DNA from 4 places in the Streptomyces sp. NPDC033131 genome. Region 4 is predicted to be linked to each of the others. Evidence: riboswitches for the same ligand, from Rfam matches in the RefSeq annotation. Region 4 holds a riboswitch; each other region holds the start of a gene.

Region 1 (7,541 bases), on a different contig from region 4:
CTCCAGCAGCGACAGCTTCTGCCGGTCGGGGCCGTCGGCGGCGACCCGCAGGGTGTGCGTGCCGGACGCGAGCTCGGTGAGCTTGGTGGTCGGGTCGGCCGAGGAACCGCCGTCGTCCGGGCCCATGGCGCCGGAGGTCAGGCTGCTCTCCAGGCCGCCGAGGTCGGGCAGTCCGAGGTCCGTGCTGATCTTCACCGTGCCGGACAGCTGCTGCACGTCCGAGGCGGCGATCTTCTCGATGAGTGCCTGTGCGCTGATCTTCGGCAGGTCGGGGTCGCCGGAGTCGGCGAGCGCCGGGACGAGCCCGATGGTCGCCGCCGCCACCCCCACCACCGCGACCGGGACGACGTACCGTGCGGCCCTGCGGCGCCCCGCGGGCCGGTCGTCGGCTTCCGCGGCGGTCGTGCTGTCGTCGGTTTCGTACGGTGCCATGTGTGCCTTACCTCCGTCGTCGGCGGCGGCTGCCCAACTCCCTTACGTCCACCCCGTAGCCGCCATTCTCACCCGAATCGGTGAGGAGTGGTGTTTTCCCTGGTGTCCATCTGACCAAATCGGCCAGGAAGAAGCGTCAGACCCCGGACTCAACTCCACGTACACCTGCGGTATGACAAAGGGAGGCGGCGCCTCCCCCGACCCGTAGGGGTCGGGGTGACGCCGCCCCCTCCTCGGTCGGCGACTCAGCCGCGCAGGAACACGTAGTCGGCCTGGTACGGCACGCCGACGATCGTGCCCGTCGTGCAGGAGCCGGCCGGGGCGACGCCGCCGACGGTGTTCAGCCGCAGGATCTCCGTGACGCCGGCGAACAGGCCACGGTCCTTGCCGGACCGGGTGGCCCTGAGGTCGAGTTCGGGGATGTTGCCGTTCCCGTTGGGCGTCCGGGAGATGACCGCCCCGGTGACCGCGCTGCGGTCGGGCGCGATCCACTGCGGCGTACCGGAGTTGGGCTGCACGAAGGAGTGCGCGATGCCGCCGCCGAGCACGGCGCTGACGTCCCGTTGGGCGAAGGCGGGTGAACCGCCCTCGACCGGCTTGCACTCGTAGATCTGCCTGCCCTTGCGGACGGAGGCCTGGAAGTTGTGCAGGGCGTCGCGGAAGTCGAAGGCGGCGACGGTGACCTTGTGGAGCTGGCCCCGGACGGCTCCGCCCGGGAACGCGGCGGTGTGCAGGTTGGCGTAGAAGGAGCCGGGGTCGCTCCTGAGGGCGTCGAGCAGTGCCGCGTCCTTGACCTTGACGGTGCCGGTGACGGTACGGCCCTTGCCGTTGCTCTTCAGGAGGCCGGTGAAGTCGATGCGGACGCCGCCGTTGGTGCCCTTGGCGCCCTGGTGGACGTGGAGGGCGGTCGGTTTGTCGGTGCCGCGCCACTTGACGGCGACGGAGACCTTGTCGCCGTCGACCTTGACGAACTGGAGCGCCGCGCCGTCCTTGTCGCCGACGGCGGGTCCGCCCTCGACGGGCACCTCGTTGGCGCCCCTGAGGCTCGCGGCGAGGACGGTGCCGCCGTCTTCGGCGGCGACGGCGGGAACCGTGGTGGCTGCGACACCGCCGACGGTGGTCAGGACGGCGGCGGTGAGGAGCAGGGTGGTACGGCGTTTCGCGGACGTCGTGCTCATGCCCATGATGGAGTTTTCTTCCCGTTTCGCAGCCGACACACCCTGCGTCAGCTTCTGGGCATGCATACGGGAGCGGTCTCACGCGGGATCAGTCCCGCGCGAGTGACCTGCGTCACTGCCAGACCGTCATCCGGCCCGGTGCACCACCGCTTCGCACATCTCCATCAGCGCGGCCTTCGCGTCGCACTCCCGCAGCGGAGCCAGTGCCGCCCGCGCGTCCTGCGCGTACCGGACCGTGTCCCGCCGCGCCTGCTCGAGCGCGGGATGCGCCCGCAGCTCCGCCAGCGCCTGCGCGTGCCGTGCGTCGTCGGTCAGGTCGGAGTCCAGCAGCTCGCACAGCGCGATGTCCTCGGCCAGCCCCAGGCGCTCCGCCCGCTCCCGCAGCCGCAGGACCGGAAGGGTCCGGATGCCCTCACGCAGATCCGTGCCCGGCGTCTTCCCGGACTCGTGGGAGTCGGACGCGATGTCCAGGACGTCGTCCGCGAGCTGGAAGGCGACGCCCAGCCGCTCGCCGTACTGCGTCAGCACGTCGACGACCGTCTCGTCGGCGCCCGACATCATCGCGCCGAACCGGCACGCCACGGCCACCAGGGAGCCCGTCTTGCCGCCCAGCACGTCGAGGTAGTGCTCGACCGGGTCCCGGCCGTCCGTCGGGCCGGCCGTCTCCAGGATCTGCCCGGTGACCAGCCGCTCGAACGCCTCGGACTGGACCCGGACCGCCTCGGGGCCGAGGTCGGCGAGGATGTGCGAGGCGCGCGCGAACAGGAAGTCGCCGGTGAGGACGGCGACCGAGTTGCCCCAGCGGGCGTTGGCGCTGGCGACCCCGCGCCGTACCTCGGCCTCGTCCATCACGTCGTCGTGGTACAGCGTTGCCAGGTGGGTCAGCTCCACCACCACCGCCGAGGGCACGATCCCCGGCGCGTAGCGGTCCCCGAACTGGGCGGCAAGCATCACGAGGAGCGGCCGGAACCGCTTTCCGCCCGCCCGTACCAGGTGCTGGGCGGCCTCCGTGATGAAGGGGACCTCACTCTTGGTGGCTTCGAGCAGTCCCTCCTCGACAGCCGCCAATCCGGCCTGGACATCGGCTTCCAGAGCCTGGTCCCGCACGCTCAGCCCGAACGGCCCGACGACGGTCACGAGGGGTCTCCTGTCTGCTGGTGTCCACTGGCGATTACACGGTTTGTCGATAGGTCGCTGCTATCACTCAAGTCAGCGTATCCGGTCACGTTTCGATCACCGATAGCGCCCGTCCGTCCAGCCCGGGCGGTATCGGATCGCGGCGGGTATGTTTTTGATCACTTGAAAAGAACGGATATCTATCGACTTACATGGAAGTAGTGGAGCGTGTCCCGAACCACCGTCGATACCCCGCCCGGCGGTAAGCCGCCGCCCGAGGACGACACCGCCTTCCTCGTTCAGCCCAAGCGCCTGCTCACGCCCTCCGGTCTCGAGGTCTGGGAGCGCTTCTCGTTCCTCGGCATGCAGGCCATCCTCGTCCTCTCCTTCGCCGACACGGTGGCCCACGGCGACATGGGCATGTCGCCGGGTACCGCCGCCTCCGTCGCCGCCGCCCGCGTCCTCGGCTCGTACCGGGCGGTGCTGTGGGGCGGCGTACTGATCACCTGCGGCCACTACTCCATGGCCGTCCCCAGCACCACCATGACCTGGATGGGCCACGGCCGGCCGCACGCCTCCCACAGGATCGCGATCGGTGTCGTCCTCGGCGGTCTGCCGTTCCTCCTGACGGCCCAGACGGTGAAGCTCTACGACGACGTCTCCAAGCCCGCCCACTTCGGCGTCGACGGCGCCGTCGCGGTGGCCGCGGGTCGGGCGGTCATGACCGCGGCGCCGCGGCCGCGGCGCACCATGCACCCGGTCCACTGAACTCACGGGGTCACGCTCATGCACATCCGTACGTCCTTCCCCTACGAGACGGCCCACGAGGACCTCCGCATCCCGCTGTCGGACGGGACCCTCCTCTACGCGCGCGTGTGGCGTCCCCTCACGGACGAACCAGTACCCGCGATCCTCGAATACCTGCCCTACCGTCTGACCGACTGGACCGCGCCCCGCGACTGGCAACGCCATCCCTGGTACGCGGGCCACGGTTACGCCTCCGTACGAGTGGACGTGCGCGGACACGGCAACAGCGAGGGCATCCCCGGTGACGAGTACTCGGCGACGGAACTGGCCGACGGGGTCGCAGTCGTCAACTGGCTGGCGGCGCAGCCCTGGTGCGACGGCAAGGTCGGCATGTTCGGCATCTCCTGGGGCGGCTTCAACTCCCTCCAGATCGCGGCCCTCGCTCCCGAGCCGCTCAAGGCGATCGTCACGGTCTGCTCCACCGACGACCGCTATGACAACGACGTGCACTACATGGGAGGTTCCGTCCTCGCGGTGGACATGCACGCATGGGCGGCCACCATGCTGGCCTTCGGCTCCCGCCCGCCGGACCCGCGGTACGTCGGCGAGGGCTGGCGGGACATGTGGCTCAAGCGCCTGGAGGAGACCGCCCCTCTCATCCACACCTGGCTCGACCACCAGACCCGGGACCGTTACTGGCGCCACGGCAGCGTCTGCGAGGACTACGGCGCGATCGACGCCGCCGTCCTCGCGGTCGGCGGCTGGCACGACCCGTACCGCGACACGGTCCTGCGCCTCGTGGAGCACCTGCCGGCCGGCCGGGTCCGCGGCCTGATCGGCCCCTGGTCCCACCAGTACCCGGACCGCGGCCTGCCGCCCGGCCCGGCCATCGGCTTCCTTCAGGAGACCCTGCGCTGGTGGGACCACTGGCTCAAGGGCAAGGACACGGGCGCGATGTCGGAACCTCTCCTGCGCGCCTACGTCACCGACTCCCACCCCCCGGCCACGGTCTACGACACCCTTCCCGGCCGCTGGGTCGGCGAGCCGGACTGGCCCTCCCCCAACGTCACGACGATCTCGTACGGCCTTCAGGGCGCCCCTTTCCTGGTCCGCTCCCCGCAGCACACGGGCATCGACGCCGGCCGTTTCCTCCCCTTCGGGAACGACGCCGACCTGCCGCCCGACCAGCGCGAGGAGGACGGCAGGTCGGTGTGCTTCGAGTTCGAAGCCGCCGAGGAGACCTGGGTGTTGGGGCGGCCGAAGGTACGGCTCAGGCTGACCTCCGAGGTGCCGCGCGGGCAGGTGATCGCCCGCGTCTGTGACGTGGCCCCGGACGACTCGTCGACCCTGGTCACCCGCGGCGTGCTGAACCTGTCGGCGCGGCAGGGGCGGGACCAGGTGGTGCCCTGGGAGCCGGGTGTCACTCAGGACGTGGAGTTCGAGCTGAACGGCATCGGTCACGCCTTCCCGGCCGGCCACCGCATCCGCCTCTCGGTCTCCTCCGCGTACTGGCCGTGGATCTGGCCGCAGCCCGGCTCGGCGGCGGGCTTCACACTGGACCCGGAGGGCAGTTTCCTCGAACTCCCGGTGCGGACCGGGGAATCCGGCTCCGGCACCACCTCGGGCACCGGCATCACCTTCGAGGAACCGGAGCACTCCGCGCCGCTGGGCGTCAATTCCCCGGTCACGCTGGACGAACCGCGACCGGAGCGGCTGGTCGTCCGCGATGTGGCCAAAGGTGAGTGGCGACTGGAGGTCGACCCGCTCCCCCACTCTCGACTTCGCTCGAGCGGGGGGACCCCCATCGGCGGCACCCGCGTGTATCCCGATGGCCTGGAATGCACCGAGGAAGCGCTGGAGACGTACACGATCAACGAGTCGGACCCGCTGTCGGCCCGTGCCCGCTCGGACTGGTCGGTCCGGTTGCACCGCCCGGAGCTCGCCTGGGACACGGCGGTCCGTACCCGGTCGGAGCTCGGATGTGATGAAACGGGCTTTTTCACCTCAAACGAGGTCGTGTGCACGGACGGCGGCGAGGTGGTCTTCCACCGGACCTGGGAGAAGCGGATCCCACGGACGGCCGGTTGACTACGAGTTGGGCTCATTGCCCGATTTGACACCCTTGCGAACGCGCGTGAGTTGGGTCACTCGCGCCCGTTTTCGGCCCCGGCGCCACCGGCCCGCTTTCCGCCTTGCGCGGTGCGCCAGTTGAGTCTTGGCAACCGCAAAGGATCAAGCGCCCCATATGCCTCAGACCAAGGTCAACAGGTCGATGTGTGATTCCGCCACTTGTTACGGACATGTGCTCTCGCATACGTTCCGGGCCTGTCGGGCGGACGCCTAATCCTGCCGCCGCCCAACAGGACACTCATCGACCATCACCGCACGGCAGGAGCGGGGGAACCAGGTAAGTCGCCGTTCCGGGCTCACGCCGGTACGGCTAGGGGTGAAGTCGCGCCGCCTCACGGCGACGCGGCCGGGCAGCTCCCGCCCGAACCCGACAGCTCACCTCGTAGGCGCCGGAGAGGAACAGCGCCATGGCCGCACGAGGCAAGCACAGCCGCCCCCGCACCAACCCGTTCACCCGAGGCGTCGTCACAGCCGGCACAGGCATCGCCGCCCTCGCCCTCCCGCTCCTGAGCGCGACCACCGCGAGCGCCGCGCAGCCGGCCAAGGCCCCCGCCGCCGCGCAGGCCGCAGCGCAGGTCAAGTCCGTCACGTACACCACGGTCAAGGGCGACACGCTCTACGACATCGCGGACACGTACGACACCCCCGGCGGCTGGCAGCAGCTCTACAAGGACAACCGCGAGGTCATCGGCGACAACCCCCGGCTGATCCACACCGGTGTCGACCTGACGGTCAGAACGGCCAAGAAGACGAGCACGCCCGCCAAGAAGCCCGCCCAGTCCGCGGCCAAGGCCACCCAGGCCACCCAGGCTTCCGTCAAGACGTACGCGAACAACCTCGACGGCTGGATCCGCGAAGCGATGGACATCATGGCGCAGAAGGGAATTCCGGGCTCGTACGACAGCATTCACCGCAACATCATGCGCGAGTCGTCCGGCAACCCCCAGGCCATCAACAACTGGGACTCCAACGCCGCCGCGGGCACCCCGTCCAAGGGCCTGCTCCAGACCATCGACCCGACCTTCCAGGCCTACCACGTGGACGGCACGTCGTGGGACCCGTACGACCCGGTCGCGAACATCACCGCGGCCTGCAACTACGCGGCCGCGCGGTACGGCTCGATCGACAACGTCTTCGGGGCGTACTGAGCCCTACCGGAGCGGAAACAGTCTCTCGAGGACGACGGCGACGCCGTCGTCCTCGTTGGACGACGTGATCTCGTCGGCCACGGACTGGAGTTCGGGGTGGGCATTGGCCATGGCGACGCCGTGCGCGGCCCAGTCGAACATGGGGATGTCGTTGGGCATGTCCCCGAAGGCGATGGTGTGTTCGGGCCCGAGGCCCAGATGGTCGGCGGCCAGGGCGAGGCCCGTCGCCTTGGTGATGCCGCATGGCTGGAGTTCGACGGTCCCGGGACCCGACATGGTGACCGTCGCCAGGGAGCCGATCACTCCGCGGGCCGTGGCCGCCAACTCGTCGTCGGACAGATCGGGATGGCGCAGCAGCACCTTGCTGATGGGCGCGCTCCACAGGTCGTCGCGCCGCCCGACCCGTACCGCGGGCAGGGTCGGGTGGGGCATCAGATAGCCCGGCTCGATGAGGGTCAGCCCGTCCACGCCGTCCTGGTCGACGGCCGCGTACACCTGGCCGATCTCGGCCTCGATCTTGCCGAGCGCGGTCTCGGCCAGCTCCCGGTCCAGGGTGACCGACCACAGCAGACGGTCCGCGCCGGCGTCGTACACCTGCGCGCCCTGCCCGCACACCGCGAGCCCCTCGCTGCCCAGGTCGTCGAGGAGCGGCCGCACTCTGGGCGCCGGGCGGCCGGTCACCACCAGATGCCGGGCCCCGGCCGCCGCCACCCGCGCGAGCGCGGCGAGCGACCGGTCGGAGAGGGTGTCGTCGCCTCGGAGCAGCGTTCCGTCCAGGTCGGTGGCGATG
Region 2 (7,541 bases), on a different contig from region 4:
GCAAGTCGGTGCCGTAGCGACTGATTTGTTCGTCCGTCTGGCGCAGGCCCGCGGACAGCAGGTCGAGGCAGCCGCCGTCGGAACGCCGTGGGTACACCGTGGAGATGTAGCGGTCGAGGTCCCGGAATGCGTCGTCCTCACTGTTCGCCGATTCCGCGGACGCGACCGACATCGCGTACTTGAAGGCGAGCAGCAGGTCGAGCAGTCCCTCCTGACCGCGTACGCGTCCGTGGTTGATGGGGAAGAAGTGCTCCAGGCCGGGCGCCTCAAGGTCGAAATCGACCATCAGCACGCGCATTCCGCTCCGGGCCAGCTGATCGGCGATGTTGGCGAGCGCCATGGACCGGCCGACGCCGCCCTTGTAGGAGTAGAAGGTGACGATCACGTTGCTCCGCCCTCCGTGATGAGGCGGGCCATCGAAGCGCTGGGGCGCGTGCCCAGTTCGGCTTCCAGGAGCCTCGCTTTGTCAACGCTGGGCCGGGCGTTGCGGTAAGCGTCCAGGGTCTGGGGCAGGCTGGCGCGCAGCCACCGGTCAAGGTGGCGTCTACTGGCGACGTTCATCTCGCAGAGGGGGTCGAGTTCGTCGCTGAAGCGGCGGTCTGTGTGGCGGAGCCGGTCGGCGAGTTCACGCTGGATCAACTCGTGCGGGGTGCCGGCGGCCGGGTCACGAGGGGCCAGAGTGATCAGGGAGACCTGGGCACCTTGGTAGAGCGGGGACGCGAGGAAAGCGTGCTCCAACTGCGGATGAAGCAGGGAGAGTTCATCGGCCACTACCAAGCAGCCGTTACGGGCGATCTCCCTGAACACAAGCGAGTGGGCCGGGTCGTAGGAGAGCAAGTCGTCGAAGAAGTAGTGCTGAAGCCTGATCTTTCTGCCACGCAGAAGAAGGTCGGGTTCATTGACCCTGGCCACGGCGTTCTCCAGGACCTGTCCAATGGTTCGCCCCTCCTCGCCGAAGGGTGTCCAGTCCGCCCGGGACGCGCCGTACCGGGCACGGGTCGACTGCGGGGACAGACCGAATCCTCGGATGATGTCCTCCACCGGCGCGGACGTGGTGCCGATCAGGTCGTCGGTCTCCGTCTCGGTCATGGCCACCACAACGACGGGGAGGCCGATCTCGTGGTCGGGGCGAAGTAGCCCGACGGTTCTCGCGAGCGCCGCGTGCAGTTGATTCTGAAGCGGCTGAGCGGGTGACTCGGCTATGACCTCGGTGATGTCCCGGAGCGGGCCCTCTGGTGGGCGCTCCCCCTCGTCGTAGCCCGGGGCGGTGACGCCAAGCAGAGGGCCGAGGGTGCGGGCTCGGGCCAGGTCCATGATCCGGCGGGAGCGCTCCTGGTTCTCATCGACAATCGTCTGCAACGACGGAGAGAGCAGGAGGCCGAAGGCGCGTGCCGACGTAACCGCACGGTCCAGCTCCAGTATCCCTTCGGGAGTGGACACCAGCAGGTCCGTCGCGGAGGTGGTGATGCTCCACATGCCTTGCACGGCGGAGATCAGCTTGTCGGCAAGTGCCTGATCCTTGGGGGCGTGCAGCAGGTGCAGGTCATGGGTCAGTCGCCGGGGATGGGGCGGTTCCGCGACGGGCCGGGGCAGATCGGCGCCGCCCATGGGAAGTTGCAGGTGGGCTGCGACAGCCGACACCACTGCCGCAGCGAGCTGGTCGGGGTTGCCGAACCAGCCGACGCCGTGGTCTGTCATCAGTTCCGTACGCAGCCGCTTGATGTCGCCACCGGGGCTCTCACCTGGGCCGTTCAGGGCGTCGATGTGATCGGTGGGCCACTCGGCGCCGTCCTTGACCAGGAAGATCAGCCGCTCCCGCCCCGCCGCTCCGGCCTGGCGATACTCCAGTTCGGTGATCGACCGTCCGTCCGGGTTGAGTGGCCCCGGCTCCGGCACGAAACCGTAGCGGAAGGCGAAGAGCCCGATGTAGAGGTCGCAGCTCGCCACGTCGGCCAGGCACTTCTCCAGCGGTCGCTTGTCGAAAGCGGCGTAGTCCTCCATGGCGATGACGTCCAGCGGAAGCCGGCGCAGTGCGGCGAGCACCGCCGTCCTGCATGCCTCCAGGTCGGACACCGTGGACGACAGATAGACCCTCACCCTACGTACCTCGCTCCTCACGCGGTGCAGAACAAGGTACAGGCGCCCGGGAGGAGTTGCGGGGTGTACTCCTCACACCACCCGAGTCGCCCCCGCGAACGGCATCTCGCTGATCGGAGCGATCCGCACCGGCGCCGACGGGTTGGGGGCGTGGACCATCTGGCCGTTGCCGACGTACATGCCGACGTGACTGATGGCGGAGTAGAAGAACACCAGGTCGCCGGGGAGCAGTTCGGAGCGGGAGACGCGCGTGCCGGTGTCGATCTGGGCATAGGTGGTGCGGGGGAGGGAGAGGCCGGCGGAGCGGTACGCGGCTTGCATGAGGCCCGAGCAGTCGAAGGCGTCCGGGCCGGTCGCGCCCCAGACGTAGGGACTGCCGAGCTTGGAGTAGGCGTACGAGACGGCGGCCGCGGCGCGGGAGTTGGGGGCCTGAGCGGTGGCTGAGCCGGGGGCCGTCAGGCCGTCCCGGGCGGCTGTCGACGAGCGGGAGGCGCGGGCCGCGTCCCCCTCGCCGAGCCCTGCGCGCTGCTCCGTGGGCAGCTGGGCCAGCAGCCGCCGGGCCGCGCCCAGCTTGCCGTTGATCGTCTTCTTGTGGCGTTTCAGCTCCGCCTGGCGGGACTGCAGAGAGGCGAGCTCGATGTGGGCGGCGCCGCGCAGTTGCTCGATCTCCCGGAGCTGTTCGCGTACGCGGGCCACGGACGAGGCCTGGCGGTTTCCGGCCCGTTCGGCGAACTCGGCGCCGTCCAAGTACTGGTCGGGGTCGTCGGAGAGGGCGAGTTGCAGGGCGGGGTCGAGGCCGCCGTCGCGGTACTGGGCGGCGGCCATGGAACCCAGCGCGTCCCGGGCCGAGTTGAGGGTTTCCGTCCTGCGAGCCGCCTCGTCCCGCAGGTTCGACAGCCGCGACCCGGCGGCCTTCGCCTTCTCCTTCGCGCCGTTGTACTTCTCGGTGGCGATCTCCGCCTCCTGGTACAGCTTGTCCACCTTCGCCTGGACCTGGGCCGGCGTGAGCTGCGGTTCGGCGTGTCCGGTCCCGTCGAAGCCGGTCGCGGTCGCCGCGCCCGCGAGGGCGATCGTCGCCGCCGTCCGGGCCTTGGTGCCGCCGGCCGAGCGTTGCCGGGGCTTGCGGTGCGCTGCCACGTGGACTGCACGTCCTTTCGTACGACTCGTACGACCGCCCTTTCCGTACGAACGCCAAGCGGAGCGGACGTACGGCCACCCGGGGGCGGTCACGCGTCCGGCGACGACCCGCACAGGGGGAGCGGACCGCCGCCGGACCTTCTCGGCGGTGGCGGCCGACTGCCGCCCCTGGTCCGGGCGGCGGTGGGGAGCCGGTCACCTGGTGGAGGACGCTAAACCCGACAGTGACGGCGGGGTAACGCGATGTACGGAAGTTCCTCCAGCTGACCGCCGGGTGACCGTATGTGATCGTGATCCAGCAGGGGGGCCGTCCACTTCACGCAGAGCGATGACCGATGTGTCGAATCGGGACCTATGGGGGCAGCGGAGTGCTATGGGGCGCATATATGCAAGATCCGGTCGGCCCTCGGGCGGGGAGGAGAGGCGGGCGCGAGAGGCGTCCTCGGGACGGGGCGGTGTCGGGCGGCGCCTGGGCCCTGATTAGGCTCCGGCCTCATGGACGTACTCATCCATCTCTTCGTCGGCCTGCACATCGTCGGCATCGCCTCGCTGCTCGGTGGCTTCCTCACGCAGATGAAGGCGATGGGGCAGGGCACCGCCCGCTTCGTCCCCGCGATGCTGCACGGGGCGCTGACGATGCTGGTCACCGGCGTCATCCTGGTCGGGCTCAACCAGGCCGACGACCAGTCCGTCAACAACATCAAGATCGGCGTGAAGCTGGCCCTGCTGATCGTGATCCTGGGGCTCGTCTACGTCCAGCGGGACGAGGAGACGGTGGACAAGCGGCTGTTCGGGCTGGTCGGCGCGCTGACCACGGCGAACATCTTCATCGCGGTGCTGTGGACCTGAGGGCCCCGTCGCGGGCCCGGGCCGAGGTCACCGCCCCCACGGTGACGGGCTGAGTAGTTCCGCTCATGACAACCCGCGCTCCGAGCGGGGAGACTCTGCCCATGCCCTTCAGACGATCAGCCACCATGGCCGCAGCCGCCTCCCTCATGGCGATCGCCATGACCGCGTGCGGCAGCCAAAAGGGCGGGGCAGCCGATGAAGCCGGCTCCGCGCGGCCGGGCAGCCCGACGCCTTCCTACCCGCCCCCGCCGAAGTGCGCGCAGCCGACCGAGACACCCACCGCGCTGCCTTCCTCACCCGTTCCCAGCACGTCGAGCCCGGACAGCGGCCCGCCGGACGGACCCGCCGACGCGCCCCCCAACTACGCCGACAACCACGCCTACCGCATGCAGGCGTCCCTGAGCGCGGAGCAGCAGGCCAGTGGGGAGGCGTCGGCCGAGCTCATCCTCACGGAGCTGGCGAAGGTCCGGAAGGAAGGCGGCTCCGGGGAGTTCGGCCGCTTCAGTGACCAGCGCGTGGCGGCGGCACTGCTGCGTGTCGGCTGCGGCGAGGAGCATGGCGTCTCCGTCGGAAACGGTTACTACGCCGTCTACACGGGCGTCGTGTGCGTGTCCGGGCGGGTGACGAAGGACGAGCTGACCGGCCGGGTGCACGGCGTTTACGCCGAGCCCCAGCCGGGAGCGGGGCCCTGTGTCGAGAACCAGGGAGGTCACTGACCAGGGCCCGCGCCCGCGTCCGGGCGGCGTCCTGTCAGGCCGGCCGTACCACGCTGTGGATCGACGACTCACCGTCGTAGAAAATCGACTCCTCGCGGACGTACGTGCCCGGCTTCGGGGCGTGGATCATCATGCCGTTGCCGATGTAGAGGCCGACGTGGGTGATGTCGTCGTAGAAGAAGACCAGGTCACCGGGTTGCGCGGCGGACAGGGAGACCGTCGTGCCGGCGTTGACCTGGTCGTAGGTGACGCGCGGGATGTCGACGCCGGCGGCCTTCCAGGCGGCCTGGGTGAGGCCGGAGCAGTCGTAGGACTCCGGGCCGGTGGCGCCCCAGACGTACGGCTTGCCGATCTGGGCGCGGGCGAAGGCGAGCGCCTTCGCGGCCTTGGTGGCGTACGACGGGTCCGTGGCGGTGGACGTCGAGGGGGAGGTCGAGGGGGACGAGCTCGACGAGCTGTCGTTCGCCTCCTGCTGAGCCGCCGCCTCCTCCCGGGCCTTCTGCTCCGCCGCCTGCTGTCGCGCCAGCTCCGCAGCCTTGGCCGCGGCCTCCTGCTGCTTCCTCTGCTCGATCGCCGCGAGCCGTGCCTTCTCCTCGGCGGTCAGCTGGGAGAGCAGCGTCCGGGCTTCGGCGAGCTTCTTCTGGACGGTGGCCTTGGCGGTTTTCAGTTCGCCCTGCGACTCGGTGAGCGTGCGAAGGCTCTCGGTGGCCTCCTGGCGCTTCTTCATCGTCGCGGACTGCTCGGTGACGTAGTCGTCGACCGCGCCCTTCTGGCGATTGGTCAGCCGGCCCATCAACTGGGTCTGGTCGAAGTAGTCCTGCGGGGAGTCCGCGAGCAGGAAGGTCGCCGTGTCGGGCGTGGAGGCGCCGCTGCGGTACTGCGCGGCGGCAAAGGAACCGAGTTCCTCCCGCGCCTCGTTGAGGCTCTGCGTGCGCTTGGCGACGTCGTCGAGGAGAGTGTCGACGCGCGTGCGCTGCTTGGCGGTCTTCTCCTCGGCCGCGTTGTACTTGTCGGTCGCCGACTCGGCCTGCCGGTACAGGTCGTCGACCTTCTTCTCGACCTCTTCGAGGCTCGGTTTGTCGTCGGCCGACGGGACGGCGTTGGCCGTCTGGGACAGCAGGGCCACGGAGGTGAGGGCGGCCGTGGCAAGGGCGGGGGTCCGTATACCTGCTACGCGCGTGCCCGAAGGACGCGACTTGCGGTGCGACGCCAAGGGAGGCGACTCCTTCCACGTTCCGCCTACCGAGTTAGCTGTCGGGTTCGGGCGGGTGGTTAGGAAGGTTTGCCCTACGGCCCTTCCCCGGAGGGACGCGGGCCGATTCACCCCAAGGTCGGTGGGTCCCCGGCTCCGGGCGCGCGGCGGCGCGTCGGACTCGGCGGAGGCCGCGCGGCCCGGCGACGTTCGCCGGAGGGGGTCGTACGGCCTGCCCGGCACGGTAGCCAACTGGTGTGGCCCCTGTGAAGGTTGATGTTCGATATGCCCGATACATTTTCGTGACCTCGGGTCAGGTTGCCGCATACCGTGATCAATCCGGAGTGGTCTGCTCCGGTATACGCGTATTTCGGCAGGCGATCCATCGGTGGCCCATCGGCTCGACCGCCCTGATCGCGGACCGTAATGACACCCTTGCGGACGGTAAGTCGCCTGTCCCGCCCACTCTGCGAGCCTTTCTGCCACGGCGCCCGCCGAATCAGGCGATGTTCTCGGGGCGGCGGCGGGCTGTCAGTGGGGCGCCCTAGACTCGGAGAGCGATGAGCAGCCTCTTTGACGACAGCTTCCTGGCGAACCTCCAGGCCCCCCGGGCCCACGAGGAGGAACACCCGCCACCCCCCGAGGACGATCACGTACCGGAGCCGGTTCCGGACGATCTGTTCGGCGGGAAGTTCGACGTGCCGCCGGACCGGGACGCGTACTACCGTGACGGCGCCCCGCGCCCGGTGGTGGACGCGGCCGCCCTCCTGGACGGGCTGAACGAGAACCAGCGCGCCGCGGTCGTGCACCAGGGCACCCCGTTGCTCATCGTGGCCGGCGCCGGCTCCGGCAAGACCCGGGTGCTCACCCACCGCATCGCCCACCTCCTGGGCGAGCGGAACGTGCATCCGGGCCAGATCCTCGCGATCACCTTCACCAACAAGGCCGCGGGCGAGATGAAGGAGCGCGTCGAGCAGCTCGTCGGCCCGCGCGCGAACGCGATGTGGGTCATGACCTTCCACAGCGCGTGTGTGCGGATCCTGCGGCGGGAGTCCAAGAAGCTCGGCTTCACCTCCTCCTTCTCGATCTACGACGCGGCCGACAGCAAGCGTCTGATGGCGCTCGTCTGCCGTGACCTCGACCTCGACCCCAAGCGCTTCCCGCCGAAGTCCTTCAGCGCCAAGGTCTCGAACCTGAAGAACGAGCTGATCGACGAGGAGGACTTCGCCGCCCAGGCCACCGACGGCTTCGAGAAGACCCTCGCCCAGGCCTACGCCATGTACCAGTCACGGCTGCGCGAGGCGAACGCCCTCGACTTCGACGACCTGATCATGACGACGGTCAACCTGCTCCGCGCGTTCCCGGACGTGGCCGAGTACTATCGCCGCCGCTTCCGGCACGTCCTCGTCGACGAGTACCAGGACACCAACCACGCCCAGTACGCCCTGGTCCGGGAACTCGTCGGCACCTCCGAGCACCCGGTGGACGTACCGCCCAGCCAGGACGACCTCCAACCCGCCGAACTGTGCGTGGTGGGCGACGCCGACCAG
Region 3 (7,541 bases), on a different contig from region 4:
GTCCGCGGCGGGGTCGACGGCCGTGAAGGAGATCACCTTCGCGCCCTCGGTGAGCTTGACGCCCGTCATGCCGCCGGCCGGGCGGCCCTGTGGCCGGACCTGGGCGGCCTGGTAGCGCAGCAGTTGCGCGTCGTCCGTGATGAAGACCAGGTCCTCCTCGCCGGTGCGCAACTCCACCGCGCCGACGATCCGGTCGCCCTCCCTGAGGGTGATGACCTCCAGCTCGCCCTTGTTGGTCGGATAGTCCGGGACCACGCGCTTGACGACGCCCTGGGCGGTGCCGATCGCCAGGCCGGGAGAGGACTCGTCGAGCGTGGTCAGGCAGACCACCGTCTCGTCGCCCTCCAGGGGGACGAACTCCGCGACCGGGGCGCCGCCCGAGAGGTTCGGCGCGGACGCGGTGTCCGGGAGCTGGGGCAGGTCGACGACGTTCACCCGGAGCAGGCGTCCGGAGGACGTGACCACGCCCACCTCGCCGCGCGCGGTGGCCGGCACCGCCGAGACGATCACGTCGTGCTTGGTGCGCCGGGCCTCGGCGTCCTCCGGGAACGGCTCGCCGTTCGCCGTGCGGGCCAGCAGGCCCGTGGAGGACAGGAGCACGCGGCAGGGGTCGTCGGCCACCTGGAGTGGCACGGCGGCCGCCGGGGAACCCGCCGACTCCAGCAGGACCGTACGCCGCTCGGTGCCGAACTTCTTCGCCACCGCGGCCAGTTCGGTGGAGACCAGCTTGCGCAGCTCGGAGTCCGAATCGAGGATCCGGGTCAGCTCCGCGATCTCCGCGTTCAGCCGCTCCTTCTCCGACTCCAGCTCGATGCGGTCGAACCTGGTGAGGCGGCGCAGCGGCGTGTCCAGGATGTACTGCGTCTGGATCTCGCTCAGCGAGAAGCGCTCGATCAGGCGCTGCTTGGCCTGCGCGGAGTTGTCGCTGGAGCGGATGAGGCGGATGACCTCGTCGATGTCGACCAGGGCGGTGAGCAGGCCCTCCACCAGGTGCAGCCGGTCGCGCTTCTTGGTGCGGCGGAACTCGCTGCGGCGGCGTACGACCTCGAAGCGGTGGTCGAGGTAGACCTCCAGGAGCTCCTTGAGGCCGAGGGTGAGGGGCTGGCCGTCCACCAGCGCCACATTGTTGACGCCGAAGGACTCCTCCATGGGCGTCAGCTTGTAGAGCTGTTCCAGGACCGCCTCCGGCACGAAGCCGTTCTTGATCTCGATGACCAGGCGCAGGCCGTGCGCGCGGTCGGTGAGGTCCTTGACGTCGGCGATGCCCTGGAGCTTCTTCGAGCCGACCAGGTCCTTGATCTTGGCGATGACCTTCTCGGGACCGACCGTGAAGGGCAGTTCGGTGACGACGAGGCCCTTACGGCGGGCCGTCACGTTGTCCACCGCCACCGTGGCGCGGATCTTGAAGGTGCCGCGGCCCGTCTCGTACGCGTCCCGGATGCCGGAGAGGCCGACGATCCGGCCGCCGGTGGGCAGGTCAGGACCCGGGACGTGCCGCATCAGGGCTTCGAGGTCCGCGTTCGGATAGCGGATCAGGTGGCGGGCGGCCGCGATGACCTCGGCCAGGTTGTGCGGCGGCATGTTCGTGGCCATGCCGACGGCGATGCCCGAGGCGCCGTTCACCAGGAGGTTCGGGAAGGCGGCGGGCAGGGCCACCGGCTCCTGCTCCTGGCCGTCGTAGTTGGGGTTGAAGTCGACCGTGTCCTCGTCGATCGACTCGGTCATCAGGCTCGTCGCCTCGGCCTGGCGGCACTCGGTGTACCGCATGGCGGCCGGCGGGTCGTCATTGCCCAGCGATCCGAAGTTGCCGTGGCCGTCGACCAGCGGGACGCGCATCGAGAAGGGCTGGGCCATGCGCACGAGGGCGTCGTAGATCGACGCGTCACCGTGCGGGTGCAGCTTGCCCATGACCTCGCCGACGACACGGGCGCACTTCACATAGCCGCGCTCCGGGCGCAGGCCCATCTCGTTCATCTGGTAGACGATGCGGCGGTGCACCGGCTTGAGGCCGTCACGGGCGTCCGGCAGGGCGCGGGAGTAGATGACCGAGTACGCGTACTCGAGGAAGGAGCCCTGCATCTCGTCGACGACGTCGATGTCGAGGATCTTCTCCTCGTACGAGTCGTCGGGCGGCGGGGTCTTCGTGCTGCGGCGGGCCATCGCTGCCGGCTCCTCCTGTTTCTGGTGTTCGCCTGGGGGCGCTGAGGTCGGTGTCGAGGGCCCGAGTGTGCTCAGCCCTGCGGGCCTGTGCGCGCTCGACCTCTCGACATCGACGCGTCCCTTCGGCTCACTCTTGCTGAAGCGTGAACGGGATCTGACGCGACCATTGTGGACCGCGGCACTGACAGTGCGGGCCGGGGCCCACCGTCGGCCGCCCGGCCCGGGATGGGCGGGCGTCTGACCGCGATTGCCCGCAGGCTACGCGATCTCGCTGACGGCGTACGTCGTCCGGGAACTTCGCGGACCGTCCGCACGCTTGCATACAGTGGCAGGACCGGCAGGAAAACCGCGGTTTCAGCGACCGCGACCGCGATGGAAGGGACGTACATGCCCATGGGTCACACGGCCACAGCACAGGCAGGCTCCGGCGGCCTGACAGCGACCGAGCACCGCCTGGCCAACGGGCTGCGCGTGGTGCTCTCGGAGGACCATCTGACCCCGGTCGCGGCGGTGTGCCTCTGGTACGACGTCGGCTCGCGCCATGAAGTCAAGGGTCGTACCGGCCTTGCTCACCTTTTCGAGCACCTCATGTTCCAGGGATCCGGCCAGGTCAAGGGCAACGGCCACTTCGAGCTGGTCCAGGGCGCCGGCGGCTCGCTCAACGGCACCACCAGCTTCGAGCGCACCAACTACTTCGAGACCATGCCCACCCACCAGCTGGAGCTCGCCCTCTGGCTGGAGGCCGACCGCATGGGCTCCCTGCTGGCCGCCCTCGACGACGAGTCGATGGAGAACCAGCGGGACGTCGTCAAGAACGAGCGCCGGCAGCGCTACGACAACGTTCCCTACGGCACGGCGTTCGAGAAGCTGACCGCCCTCGCCTACCCGGAGGGCCACCCCTACCACCACACCCCGATCGGCTCGATGGCCGACCTGGACGCGGCCACCCTGGAGGACGCGCGCGCGTTCTTCCGCACGTACTACGCGCCGGGCAACGCCGTCCTGTCGGTCGTCGGCGACATCGACCCGGAGCAGACGCTCGCCTGGATCGAGAAGTACTTCGGGTCCATCGCACCGCACGACGGCAAGCCCGTGCCCCGCGACGGCTCGCTGCCCGACGTCATGGGCGGCGAGCTGCGTGAGGTCGTGGAGGAGGAGGTTCCCGCGCGCGCGTTGATGGCCGCCTACCGGCTCCCGGAGGACGGCACACGCGCGTGCGACGCGGCCGACCTGGCGCTCACCGTCCTCGGCGGAGGCGAGTCGTCGCGCATCTACAACCGGCTCGTACGACGTGACCGCACCGCGGTGGCGGCCGGCTTCGGCCTGCTGCGGCTGGCCGGGGCGCCCTCCCTGGGCTGGCTGGACGTGAAGACCTCCGGTGACGTCGAGGTGCCGGTCATCGAGGCCGCCATCGACGAGGAGCTCGCCCGGTTCGCCGAGGAGGGCCCCACGGCCGAGGAGATGGAGCGCGCCCAGGCCCAGTTGGAGCGCGAGTGGCTGGACCGGCTCGGCACCGTCGCGGGCCGCGCCGACGAACTGTGCCGCTACGCCGTCCTGTTCGGCGACCCGCAGCTCGCCCTGACCGCCGTACAGCGCGTGCTGGACGTGACGGCGGAAGAGGTCCAGGAGACCGCCAAGGCACGCCTGCGCCCCGACAACCGCGCCGTGCTCGTCTACGAGCCGATCGCCACCGAAGCCCCCGCCGACCAGGACGAGAACGAGGAGGCGGCCCGGTGACCGAGCTCGCCACGATGGAATTCCACCCCCAGCCCCAGGCGGGCGACGCCAAGCCCTGGGCCTTCCCGGAGCCCCGGCGCGGGACGCTCGACAACGGCCTGACGGTGCTGCGCTGCCACCGCCCCGGCCAGCAGGTCGTCGCCGTCGAGGTGATCCTGGACGCGCCCCTGGACGCCGAACCGGCCGGCCTGGACGGCGTCGCCACGATCATGGCGCGGGCCTTCTCGGAGGGCACCGACAAGCACTCCGCCGAGGACTTCGCCGCCGAGCTGGAGCGCTGCGGCGCAACCCTCGACGCGCACGCCGACCATCCCGGCGTACGGCTCTCCCTCGAAGTCCCGGTCTCGCGTCTGGAGAAGGCGCTGGGCCTGCTCTCCGACGCCCTCAGGGCGCCCGCGTTCGCGGACAGCGAGGTCGAGCGGCTGGTGCGCAACCGCCTCGACGAGATCCCGCACGAGCTGGCCAACCCGTCCCGGCGGGCCGCCAAGGAGCTCTCCAAGGAGCTCTTCCCGGCGACCTCGCGCATGTCGCGCCCGCGCCAGGGCACCGAGGAGACCGTCGAGAACATCGACTCCGCGGCCGTGCGCGGCTTCTACGAGAAGCACGTCCGCCCCGCCACCGCCACCGTCGTGGTCGTCGGCGACCTCACCGGAATCGACCTCGACGCGCTGCTCGGTGACACCCTCGGCTCCTGGACCGGCTCCTCAGCCGAGCCCCGCCCCGTGCCGCCGGTGACCGCCGACGACGCCGGCCGGGTCGTCATCGTGGACCGCCCCGGCGCCGTCCAGACGCAGCTGCTCATCGGCCGTATCGGACCCGACCGGCACGACCGCGTGTGGCCCGCCCAGGTGCTCGGCACGTACTGCCTGGGCGGCACCCTCACCTCCCGCCTGGACCGCGTCCTGCGCGAGGAGAAGGGCTACACCTACGGTGTGCGGGCGTTCGGGCAGGTCATGCGCTCCGCTCCGGACGGTACGGGTGCCGCGATGCTCGCCATCAGCGGCTCCGTCGACACTCCGAACACCGGACCCGCCCTCGAGGACCTGTGGACGGTGCTGCGCACCCTCGCCGCCGAGGGGCTCACCGACGCCGAGCGCGACGTCGCCGTGCAGAACCTCGTCGGGGTGGCCCCGCTGAAGTACGAGACGGCGGCGGCGGTGGCGAGCACGCTGGCCGACCAGGTCGAGCAGCACCTGCCGGACGACTTCCAGGCGACGCTGTACCAGCAGCTCGCCGCGACGGGCACCGTCGAGGCCACCGCGGCGGCCGTGAGCGCCTTCCCGGTCGACCGGCTGGTGACCGTCCTCGTCGGGGACGCGGCGCAGATCAAGGAGCCCGTGCAGGCCCTCGGCATCGGCGAGGTCACCGTCGTGTCCGCGGAGTAGCCGCCCGCGCGCAGTGGAGGCGGCGCACGCGCGCGGCCAGGGGCCCTGGTGACTGAAGAGTCGCCAGGGTCCCCGCATGTCCGAATTGAGGGAGAGGTTGCCTGTCTGCCCTGTGGCATGCGCTACAAAAGCCGTGATCCGTTTGGGGATTGAAAGTTGCCGCGTTTAGCGTCATGCGGGCTGTTCGTCAGGCAGTGCGCCGCAGCCGCGGCACCGGACAGTCATCGCCGAGTCCCCGCATGGCGCGAGCCAGGGGAGCCGGGGACCCAAACCATAAGTCCCTGGGGTGAATCGGACGCCCGCGCGTATCGCGAGGGGGTCCGTAGGAGACCTTCCTGCTCCGAACCCGTCAGCTAACCCGGTAGGCGAGAAGGAAGGAAAGGACCAGCCACCACATGGCGTTCACCTGCGCCACCGGGAAGCACCGGCGTCCCAGTCGGATGAAGCGCACCACCGCCCGTGCCGCCGGCGTCGCGGCCCTCGCCACCACCGGCGTCATCGGCACCCTGGCCGCCCCCGCGCTCGCCGCCGAACCGGCCGTAGAGAAGACCGGTCTCACCCCCGTCATCACCATCGGCGACTCGGTCGCCGACCAGATCGACGCCCAGGCGGCCGCCCAGAAGCAGGCCGCCGAAGAGGCGGAGGCGCAGCGGCAGGCCGAGGAGGCCGCGCGCACGAAGGCGGCCGCCGCTGCCAAGCAGGCCCTCGCCGAGGCCAAGCAGGCGCGCGAGGTCGAGGAGCGTGCCGCCCGCGAGGCCGAGCGCAAGCGCCTCAACTCCTACGTCTCCCCGATCTCCGGCTCGTACATCTCGACCGGCTACAAGGCCGGCGGTGGCGTCTGGTCCTCCGGCAGCCACACCGGCGTCGACTTCCATGCCGCGAGCGGCACCTCCGTCCACGCGGTCGGCTCCGGCACGGTCGTCGAGGCGGGCTGGGGCGGGTCGTACGGCAACAACGTCGTGATCAAGATGAACGACGGCACCTACACCCAGTACGGTCACCTGTCGTCCCTCGCCGTCTCCGTCGGTCAGTCGGTCACCCCGGGCCAGCAGATAGGCCTCTCGGGCGCCACCGGCAACGTCACCGGGCCGCACCTGCACTTCGAGGCCCGCACGACCCCGGAGTACGGCTCGGACATGGACCCCGTCGCCTACCTCCGCTCGCACGGTGTGAACGTCTGACGCCCGCACGGCGTGATCGTCCGACGCCCGCGCCCGTGATCGTCTGACGACCACGGCTCCGCGTCCCGAAGCCCCGGTTCACCGAGCCGGGGCTTTCGGTGTATCGGACGCCCGTCTGTCCAAAAAATATCCATGGATTCCGGCCCGCCATCGGAAATTCCCGCTGATTGCAATAGAGTCGCTGAACACACGTCAATCGTCGACGTTTCACGGGGATTAAAGCGGAGGTCGGTCATGCGTATTCCGGCGCACTCGGTATGCACGGCGATCCGGGACGACATCGTCGCGGGTGTCTACGAGCGCGGCAGCCGGCTCACCGAGGAACTGCTCGCGCGCCGCTACGGCGTCTCGCGCGTCCCCGTACGGGAGGCCCTGCGCACGCTGGAGGCGGAGGGCTTCGTGGTGACCCGGCGGCACGCGGGCGCGTGCGTCGCGGAACCCACCGAGCAGGAGGGTGCCGACCTGCTGGAGATGCGCATGCTCCTGGAGCCGCTCGGCGCCTCGCGGGCCGCCCAGCGGCGCACCGAGGCCCATCTCAAGGTGCTGCGCGGGCTGGTGCGGCTGGGCCAGGAGCGGGCCAGGCGGGGCAACAGCGAGGATCTGCGCTCTCTCGGGAGCTGGTTCCACGAGACGCTCGCACAGGCTTCCGGCAGCGCCGCGATGACCTCGATGCTGACCCAGCTGCGTCACAAGATCGCCTGGATGTACGCGGTGGAGGCGCCGGCCAACCCCGTCGAGTCGTGGGCGGAGCACGGCGCGATCGTGGACGCGGTGGCGCGCGGCGACAGCGAACGTGCGCGGGCGCTCACGGCGCTGCACACGGAGCGCGCGACGACGGCGCACCGGCTGCGATTCGCCGGCGGCGCAGAGCGGCCGGACCGTGTGAGGAACTCGCAACATCCCGTAAACATGACGGGCCTGCGGCATTAACACGAGCACCGTATACAAAGAGCAGATAATTCGCGGGGGATTATTTCTGCTGCCCGTCAACGGGAAATGCGAAGGGCTCGCCCGATAATTCGGACGAGCCCTTCGCCGTACCCTTTAATCGGATGCTCAGACGGTCTCGGGAAGCTCC
Region 4 (7,541 bases):
CGCCGGACCTCGAGCGTGCCGCGCGGCGGCAGCGGCGGCCAGGGCTGGTCCGGGTCGGCCGGGATCTCCAGGCCGAGGACCTGCCCCGCGCGCAGCGCCACGCGCGTGTGCCCGTCCGCCGACAGGTGGAGCCGGTCACCGTCCCAGGCCCGCCGGTCCTGAATGGTCTTCAGGGACCACAGGTCGAGCACCGGACAGCCGTGGCGGTCGGCGATGGCCCGCACATGTCCGTTGTAGGTCGCGATCTTGCCGCGCAGATGCTTGAGGACGGGCACGCCACGGGTGTCGAACCCGGTCGTCACCATCACCGTGCCCGCGACGGCGGTGAGCTGGACCACCGCCCGCTCGAAACGCTCGGCGACCTCGTCGGGGTCGGTGCCGGGCCGCAGGATGTCGTTGCCGCCGGCACAGAAGGAGACCAGGTCCGGGGCCACTTCGAGGGCCTGCGGAAGCTGGTCCTCCACCACCTGGTCGAGCAGTTTCCCGCGGACCGCGAGGTTCGCGTACCTGAAGTCGCCCTCGGGCCGCCGGTCCGCGAGCAGGACCGCGAACCGGTCGGCCCAGCCGACGAACGACCCGTCGGGGCCGGGGTCGCCGACGCCCTCGGTGAAGCTGTCCCCCACCGCCACGTACGACCCGATCACTGATCTGTTGTCACTCTTCGAATCGTCTGCCACGTCGGCCCATGATTCCCCTTGGGATGTGAGCTACGCGACCGTAGGAATGGGTTGACGGGCGGTGAGATAAGCCACTCTTCAAGGATTGGTCAAAGCAGGAATAGCCCTGCTCTCACCGCTGTTGCGTGGGCAACCGCCATACCCGGAACCCGCTGATCCGGAAATGGCTCCAGGTGGTCCGGAAGGCGAAGTGCCCGCTCGTGTAGGGCTCCGGATCGCTGTAGTCGAAGACGAGCCGCCCGTTGTTCCACCACCTCACGCGCGAACCGTCGGAGACGATCCGGACCCGGTTCGGCTCGTTGGGCACGAGCAGCGGCTCGGAGTAGTCGAACACGAGCGGCCGGACGCCCGCCTCTCCGACGTAGCGGCGCAGCCTGGTCGTGGTGTTGGTGTTGGCTCCGTAGCCGGCGTAGTACGTCTTGAGGAAGTCGTACTCCGCGAGCGCCCCGCCCCGCCGGACGGCGAAGAGGTCGTCGGGGGAACGGACGTCGACGGCGTTCCAGAAGTTGTTGAGGTCGGAGACCCGGTCGTTGACCCCGCCCGCCGACACCGGCGTGGCGGTGTACTCCAGGACGTACGGCCCTTCGAGCCGCTTCGTGAACCAGACCGTCGCGCCGGCGGGCACGTCGACCTCCAGGATCCCGCGGGCGGCGGTGACGGTGCCGCCCTTCTCGAGTTCCACCGCCCACTGGCCGAGCCCGCGGCGGAAGTCGTCGTGGGCGATCAGCCGGCGTTGACGAGGCGTGGCGCTCGCGTCGGTCGCGGGGGCGAGGGCCGCCAGGGCGGCGCCCGCGGTGAGAGCTCCGAAGGCTCTTCGCGTGGTCGTCACGGGAGGCTGCTCCTTCCGGGAGGGTGATCGAGGACTTCGGCACAGACGGAGAAAGCGCTTGCACCGCTGCGGAGTTCACTGTGTCCTCTCACTCCCCTCACTGTCGACGCTCCGGGCACCCCTGCCACAAGACCGCAACGAAGTGATCATGAGCAAGGAAGGCAAGGAAGGGCGGACACGCCGAAGGCCGGACACACCGAAGGCCGGACCCGGGGATCGGGGTCCGGCCTTCGGTGGCGTGCGGGGCACCCTCAGGGCGCCGGAAGAAGAGCGTCAGCCGACGGCGACACCCTTCGAGCGGAGGTAGGCGACCGGGTCCACGTCCGAGCCGTAGTCCGGCGTGGTGCGGATCTCGAAGTGCAGGTGCGGGCCGGTCACGTTGCCGGTCGCGCCGGAGAGGCCGAGCTGCTGGCCGGCGGTCACCGACTGGCCGCTGGAGACGGAGAGCGAGGACAGGTGGGCGTACTGGGCGTAGTAGCCGTCGGCGAGCCTGACGACGACCTGGTTGCCGTACGCGCCGCCCCAGCCCGCGGAGACGACGGTGCCCGCGCCGACCGCCTTCAAAGAGGTGCCGGTCGGGACGACGAAGTCGACGCCGGTGTGGTAGCCGCTGGACCACATGCTGCCCGCCGTGCGGTAGGCGGTGCCGACGCCGGCACCGCTCACCGGGGTGCTGAAGCCGCTGGGGGCGGCGGCGGTGTCGGCGCTCTGGGCGGCCGACTCGGTCTTCGCCGAGGAGGAAGAGGACTTCGACGACGCGGTCGAATCCGACGAATCGGACGACGAAGCCGAAGTCGACGACTTCGAGGACTTCGAGGACTTCGAGGACTTCGACGAAGAGGACGAAGAGCCCGAGGGATCCGTCGACTTGGGCGTGCTCGTCGTGGCCTTCTTGCCGATCGCGAGCTTCAGACCGGGGTGGATCAGCGACGGATCGTCGCCGACGGCCTCACGGTTGTCGGCGTAGAGCTTCTTCCAGCCACCGCTGACATCCTGCTCGTCCGCGATCTTCGCGAGATAGTCACCGGTCTGCACGGAGTACGTCTTCGTGCCCGCGGTCTGCGCAGAGGCCTTCTTTTCGGCCGCCGCCTTTTCGGCCACCTTTGTCACGGTGGCCGGAACGGACGACTCAACGGCCTTTTCCGAGACGGACTGCGCAGTGGCGGCGTGTGCGCCGGTGGCCCCGAGAAGCGGGAGGGCAAGTGCGGCGCCGCCCGTTCCGGCGGCGGCGATGGAGCGAGTGAAGCGCTGGGACTTCGGTCGGCGGTGCTTACCCTTCGCGGGCATGGCGAATTCCTCTCCGGCGCCTGCGAGGTGAGCTGTCGGGTGCGGACTGGAGATGCCCGGCCGTACCGAAGTACGACTTAACCCCTAGCCGTTCCGGAGACCGGAACAGGCGGTTCTACCTGTGGGTCCCCCGCTCCTGCCGTGTACGGGTGATTGTGTGCGGGCTCCGGGCGGCGGCAGGATTGGGCGTCCGTCCGGATCGGAGGTGAACGTAAGCGACCAAGACGCAAAGGGACAAGTAAGTGGTTGCGTTTGAATGCGTTTCTGTTGGTCACCCGAGAGAATTCCCCGTCACACTGAGTGCAATGGGGACTGGCCTTTTGACCAAACACCCTTGTGAACCATGTTGATTACGTGAACATGACGGGCGACGCACGGTCACGAATATGACGCTCCTCACGTGCGGCCTCCCCAGGCGCCTTAATTCCAGATGGAGTTGGAATGAAGGCGCCAATTCGGGCAGAAAGCCCTAGATGCGACGGAGGCGGAGAACCATCGCATCGAGGTCACCGCGCAGCCCTGTCCGCAGTCCGTGATGCAGCAGTACGGCTCCTCGGTGAACTTCGCCCGTTTCGCGGCATTCATACGATGCCGACGGGTCGAGGCCTCGCAGGCGCAGCGCCGGTACGGGCTCGCCGTGGCGCTGGGCCTGGAGCCAGGCCAGGACGACGGCCTCGTCGCCCAGCACGTACTGCACCGCACTCAGCCCGCCCTCCGGGGGCCGCAGCCGGTGGAGGTCGCCGCGCTGCACGAGCGGGCGGATCTCCTTGTAGAGATCCACCCAGTCACGGGCCTCGGCGAGCTCCTCCTCGGTCCACTCGGCGAGGTCTCCGCCGACACCGAGCACCCCGGCCATGGCACTCACGAAGCGGAAACGCAACGAGCTGACCCGGCCGTTGAGCTGGGTGTTGGGGCTGTCGGTGACCCAGGCGGCCATGACCCGGGCGGGGTGGATCTGGCTGAAGCCGTGCTGGATGGCGAGCCGGTCGAGCGGGTCGGTGTTGTCCGAGGTCCACACCTGGTCCGTACGGCTCATCACACCGAGGTCGATGCGGCCGCCGCCGCCCGAGCAGGACTCGAAGGCGACGCCCGGGTGGGCGGCCCGCAGCCGGTCCAACAGGCGGTACAGCGCGTGCACGTGGTCGACCCACAGGCGCTGCGGATCGGGCTCGCCGGGCCAGCCCGCGTCGGTGAAGCAGCGGTTGAAGTCCCACTTCACGTAGTCGATCGGGGCACTGGAGAGGAGCTCGTGGAGCTGCCCCCAGAGGTATTCCTGGACGTCCTCGCGCGCGAGGTTCAGGACGAGTTGATTGCGCAGTTCCGTCCGCTTTCGTCCCGGCTGGTACTGCACCCAGTCCGGGTGGGCCCGGTACAGCTCGCTGTCCGGGTTGACCATCTCCGGCTCGACCCAGATGCCGAACTGCATACCGAGGGCGTGGACGTAGTCGCCGAGCGGCTTGAGACCGCCGGGGAAGCGGTCGGGGTTGGGCTGCCAGTCGCCGAGCCCGGCGCGGTCGCTGGTGCGGGCCCCGAACCAGCCGTCGTCGACGACGAACAGCTCGACGCCCATCGCCGCGGCCCGCCGCGCCAGCACTCCCTGCTGCTCCTCGGAGATGTCGAACTCCGTGGCCTCCCAGGAGTTGAACAGCACCGGCCGGTCCTGGTCCGCGTCCGGGATCACATACGCGCGCTGGTAGGCGTGCCAGGCGCGGCTCGCCCCGCCGAAGCCGCCGTCGCTGAACAGGCCGGCGAAGACGGGCGTCGTGAAGGACTCCCCCGCCGCCAGCCGCAGCAGGCCGGAGTCGTCGTATCCGGCCCCGCCGGTGATCTGCACACGCGCGTCCGGGAGTTGGGCCACGGCGATCCGCCAGGACCCGGACCAGCCGAGGGCGCAGCCGTAGACCTCGCCGCGCTCCTCGGTCGCGTCGGTGTCGAGCGCCACCCAGGGCAGGTGCTGGTGTCCGGTGTGGCCACGGCGGCTGCCGATGACCTTCTCACCGTAGGTCAGGGGGGAGCGTACGAGCCGGGACTCCGCGGCCCAGCGGCCGTGCAGCTGGGACAGGCGCCAGCCGTCGCGGTCGGGCAGGGTCCACACTGCGGAGTCGGCGCGCAGGAGCTCCCGGGCCGGCCCGTCGTTGTCCAGGGTCACCCAGCGCTCGACGACGTCGTGGCGCATCCGGTAATGCAGCGTGATCGCCAGCCCGCCGTCGCGGAACCGCAGCCGCAGCTCGTCCTCCTCGGCACGCTCGTACGCCTCGAAGGACCACTCGGTGCCGCGCCCCTCCTCCGTGCGCACCGACAGGGCGGGCCGGACGAAGCGGGGGCCGCCCTCGACGGGGTACTCCTCGCGGCCGTCGAGCGGGGACTCGAAGGGCCAGTAGTCCGGCAGTGGACGTACGGCGAGCGCCTCGGCGTCGGCGAGGGCGATCCGTGGTCCCCAGTGCAGGTGCAGGAGCTCGTCGTCGGCCGTGAGGTGGACGGCGTAACTGCTGGTCGGCCCGGACAGGAGCCATGTGCGGCCGTTCTCGGCGATCTCCAGCATGCAGTCCCTCACAGATTCGAACAGGCCCGAACAGGTGCGCTCAAGCAGCAACATCATCAAGGTCCGTGCGCCCTCGGTGCAACGCCTGTGGACAACTCATTGCCTCAGGAACCCATGTCGTATCGTCGAGTGGGTGCCCGTCGCCGAGCCGCGTCGGCGGGACGGAGTGGGAGGAGCTTTCGTGACGCAGCAGGTCCCGTCGACAGAACCGCAGCTGGCAGCAGTGCGCAACTTCCGGGACGTGGGCGGGCTGCCGACGGTGGACGGACGGCGCGTCAGGCACGGCGTGCTGTTCCGCAGCGGTCACCTCGCGCACGCGACCGAGGAGGACTCCGCGTTCCTTGCATCCCTGGGGCTGCACACGATCTTCGACTTCCGCAATGCCGCGGACCAGAAGTTCGAGGGTCCCGACGTCGAGCTGCCGGGCGTGCGCAATGTGAACCTTCCGCTGAGCGACCCGGCGGACGGCGCGGAGTTCTGGAAGATGGTTCGCGACGGCGACCTCGACCAGCTGCGCGAGCTGCTCTCCGACGACAGGGGCGCGCAGCGGATGATCGCGTCGTACCGGATGCTCATCAAGGAGCGCACGGGCGAGCACTCCCGGGTGCTGCGTTCGCTCGCCGAGGACGGCGTCCCGGTGCTGATGCACTGCGCTGCGGGCAAGGACCGCGCCGGGCTGTCGATAGCGGTGACGCTGCTCGCCCTGGGTGTGGAGCGGGAGGCGATCGTCGCCGACTACCTGAAGTCGAACGCCAGGCACCGCCGCTACAAGGTGCGCCGCAGCAGCAGCGCCGCCTCGGCCTACTCCCCCGAGGTCATGGAACTGCTCAGCCCTCTGTTCGACGCGCGTGCCGAGTATCTGGCGACGGCCTTCGACACCATCGAGGAGACCTGGGGCGGCGTCGAGCCATACCTGGAGCAGGGGCTCGGGGTCACGCCCGAGATCCGGGAGCGGCTGCGGGAGCGGCTGCTCGACTGACCGCTCACTGCTTGGCCCCCAGGGCGAACAGCAGGTAGATGAAGGCCGCGAACAGGTGCCCCACCGCCAGGTAGATGATCAGGCGCACCCACAGGGCGCGGGGGAACTTCTCCTCCATGTTGCTCATGGCATGTCTCCGATGACGGGGCCCAGGCACAGCGCGGCCGTGGGGCTCTGCAGCAGGGTGTGGACGAACAGGAGCTCCACGCCGCCGCGGTCCTCGGCGACGATGCGGTGCGGTGTCAGCGAGTCGAAGTGCGCGCTGTCGCCCGCCGCGAGCAGGTGCGTGGTGTCACCGAGGCGCAGCCGCAGCCGCCCCTCGAGCACGTACAGCCACTCCTCGCCGGGGTGCACGCGCACGATGTCGCCCTGGGAGCCGTAGGGCACGCGGACCCGCAGGGCCTGCATGCCACGGCCGGGTGCGCCGGCCGGCCAGTAGGTCCAGCCGCCCGCCGCGGTCGGCTCCATGTCGGCGGCGCGCACGACGGCGTCCCGGTCGGCGACCGTCTCGCCGAGCAGTTCCGAGACCGTCGTACCGTAGATACGGGCGAGGCCCAGCAGCATCGGCAGCGAGGGCTGGCGCTGGCCGGTCTCCAGCCGGGAGAGGTGGGCGGGCGACAGCCCGGCGGCGCGGGCCGCCGCCTCCAGGGTGAGGGAGGCCCGTCGGCGCAGGGCACGCAACTGCGGTGCCACCAGAGGGACCGCCTCGGCCGCGGGGCCGGGCGGCCCGGGTGCCTCGGTGGCGGGCTCGGACTCGAGAGAGCTCATGCGCTCCATTCAGCCGGAACCTTGCCTCTGTGGCAAACTTATTGCCTCAGAGGCAAAAGACTCCCAGAGCGCCCCTCACCGGTTGGCGACCGCCTGTTTGATCAGCGTCTTGCCGAAGTCCCACATCAGACCGCCACCGCTGTGCGCGTCGTCCATCACGTCCGTGAAGGCCTCGACGAACCGGTCGACCTCCCGTTCGCCGATGACCAGCGGCGGGATCAGCTTGATCACCTCCAGGTGGTCGCCGGACACCTGGGTGAGGATCCGGTGGCGCTGCAGCAGCGGCACCACCACCATCTGCGCGAACAGCCCCTTGCGGGCGGCCTGCAGCATGGCCCAACGGCTGCGCAGCTTCAGCGACTTGGGGCGGCCGAACTCGATGCCGATCATCAGGCCCCGGCCGCGGACGTCGGCGAGCAGCTCGTACTTGTCGACCAGCGCCGTCAGCCGGGACTTCAG

What was found. Region 4 has a riboswitch for cyclic di-AMP ahead of ACZ5XS_RS16545 (M23 family metallopeptidase). Riboswitches for the same ligand answer to the same signal wherever they lie in the genome.
Region 1: linked by a shared signal. The riboswitch ahead of ACZ5XS_RS40335 (LysM peptidoglycan-binding domain-containing protein) and the one ahead of ACZ5XS_RS16545 (M23 family metallopeptidase) in region 4 are both predicted to bind cyclic di-AMP.
Region 2: linked by a shared signal. The riboswitch ahead of ACZ5XS_RS00395 (C40 family peptidase) and the one ahead of ACZ5XS_RS16545 (M23 family metallopeptidase) in region 4 are both predicted to bind cyclic di-AMP.
Region 3: linked by a shared signal. The riboswitch ahead of ACZ5XS_RS28465 (M23 family metallopeptidase) and the one ahead of ACZ5XS_RS16545 (M23 family metallopeptidase) in region 4 are both predicted to bind cyclic di-AMP.

What each region holds. Positions count from the first base shown of each region.
Region 1 is NZ_JBVIPA010000054.1:21,018-28,558, reverse strand. It holds gene ACZ5XS_RS40360 (LolA family protein) at 1-432, opposite strand, end outside; gene ACZ5XS_RS40355 (CHRD domain-containing protein) at 678-1,610, opposite strand; gene ACZ5XS_RS40350 (polyprenyl synthetase family protein) at 1,737-2,747, opposite strand; partial or broken gene ACZ5XS_RS40345 (peptide MFS transporter) at 2,955-3,290, shown strand; gene ACZ5XS_RS40340 (CocE/NonD family hydrolase) at 3,513-5,561, shown strand; cyclic di-AMP (ydaO/yuaA leader) riboswitch at 5,843-6,005, shown strand; gene ACZ5XS_RS40335 (LysM peptidoglycan-binding domain-containing protein) at 6,011-6,751, shown strand; gene ACZ5XS_RS40330 (HAD family hydrolase) at 6,755-7,541, opposite strand, start outside.
Region 2 is NZ_JBVIPA010000001.1:87,283-94,823, forward strand. It holds gene ACZ5XS_RS00370 (nSTAND1 domain-containing NTPase) at 1-385, opposite strand, end outside; gene ACZ5XS_RS00375 (DUF4062 domain-containing protein) at 382-2,097, opposite strand; gene ACZ5XS_RS00380 (C40 family peptidase) at 2,170-3,234, opposite strand; gene ACZ5XS_RS00385 (hypothetical protein) at 3,730-4,083, shown strand; gene ACZ5XS_RS00390 (hypothetical protein) at 4,185-4,799, shown strand; gene ACZ5XS_RS00395 (C40 family peptidase) at 4,834-6,012, opposite strand; cyclic di-AMP (ydaO/yuaA leader) riboswitch at 6,021-6,174, opposite strand; gene pcrA (DNA helicase PcrA) at 6,552-7,541, shown strand, end outside.
Region 3 is NZ_JBVIPA010000025.1:112,941-120,481, forward strand. It holds gene ACZ5XS_RS28450 (DNA gyrase/topoisomerase IV subunit A) at 1-2,160, opposite strand, end outside; gene ACZ5XS_RS28455 (M16 family metallopeptidase) at 2,548-3,897, shown strand; gene ACZ5XS_RS28460 (M16 family metallopeptidase) at 3,894-5,282, shown strand; cyclic di-AMP (ydaO/yuaA leader) riboswitch at 5,498-5,664, shown strand; gene ACZ5XS_RS28465 (M23 family metallopeptidase) at 5,678-6,463, shown strand; gene ACZ5XS_RS28470 (GntR family transcriptional regulator) at 6,698-7,393, shown strand; gene ACZ5XS_RS28475 (HPr family phosphocarrier protein) at 7,520-7,541, opposite strand, start outside.
Region 4 is NZ_JBVIPA010000011.1:81,369-88,909, forward strand. It holds gene ACZ5XS_RS16535 (SGNH/GDSL hydrolase family protein) at 1-644, opposite strand, end outside; gene ACZ5XS_RS16540 (DUF6250 domain-containing protein) at 790-1,506, opposite strand; gene ACZ5XS_RS16545 (M23 family metallopeptidase) at 1,780-2,793, opposite strand; cyclic di-AMP (ydaO/yuaA leader) riboswitch at 2,796-2,955, opposite strand; gene ACZ5XS_RS16550 (alpha-galactosidase) at 3,263-5,335, opposite strand; gene ACZ5XS_RS16555 (tyrosine-protein phosphatase) at 5,517-6,314, shown strand; gene ACZ5XS_RS16560 (DUF6126 family protein) at 6,319-6,441, opposite strand; gene ACZ5XS_RS16565 (helix-turn-helix domain-containing protein) at 6,438-7,082, opposite strand; gene ACZ5XS_RS16570 (aspartate aminotransferase family protein) at 7,158-7,541, opposite strand, start outside.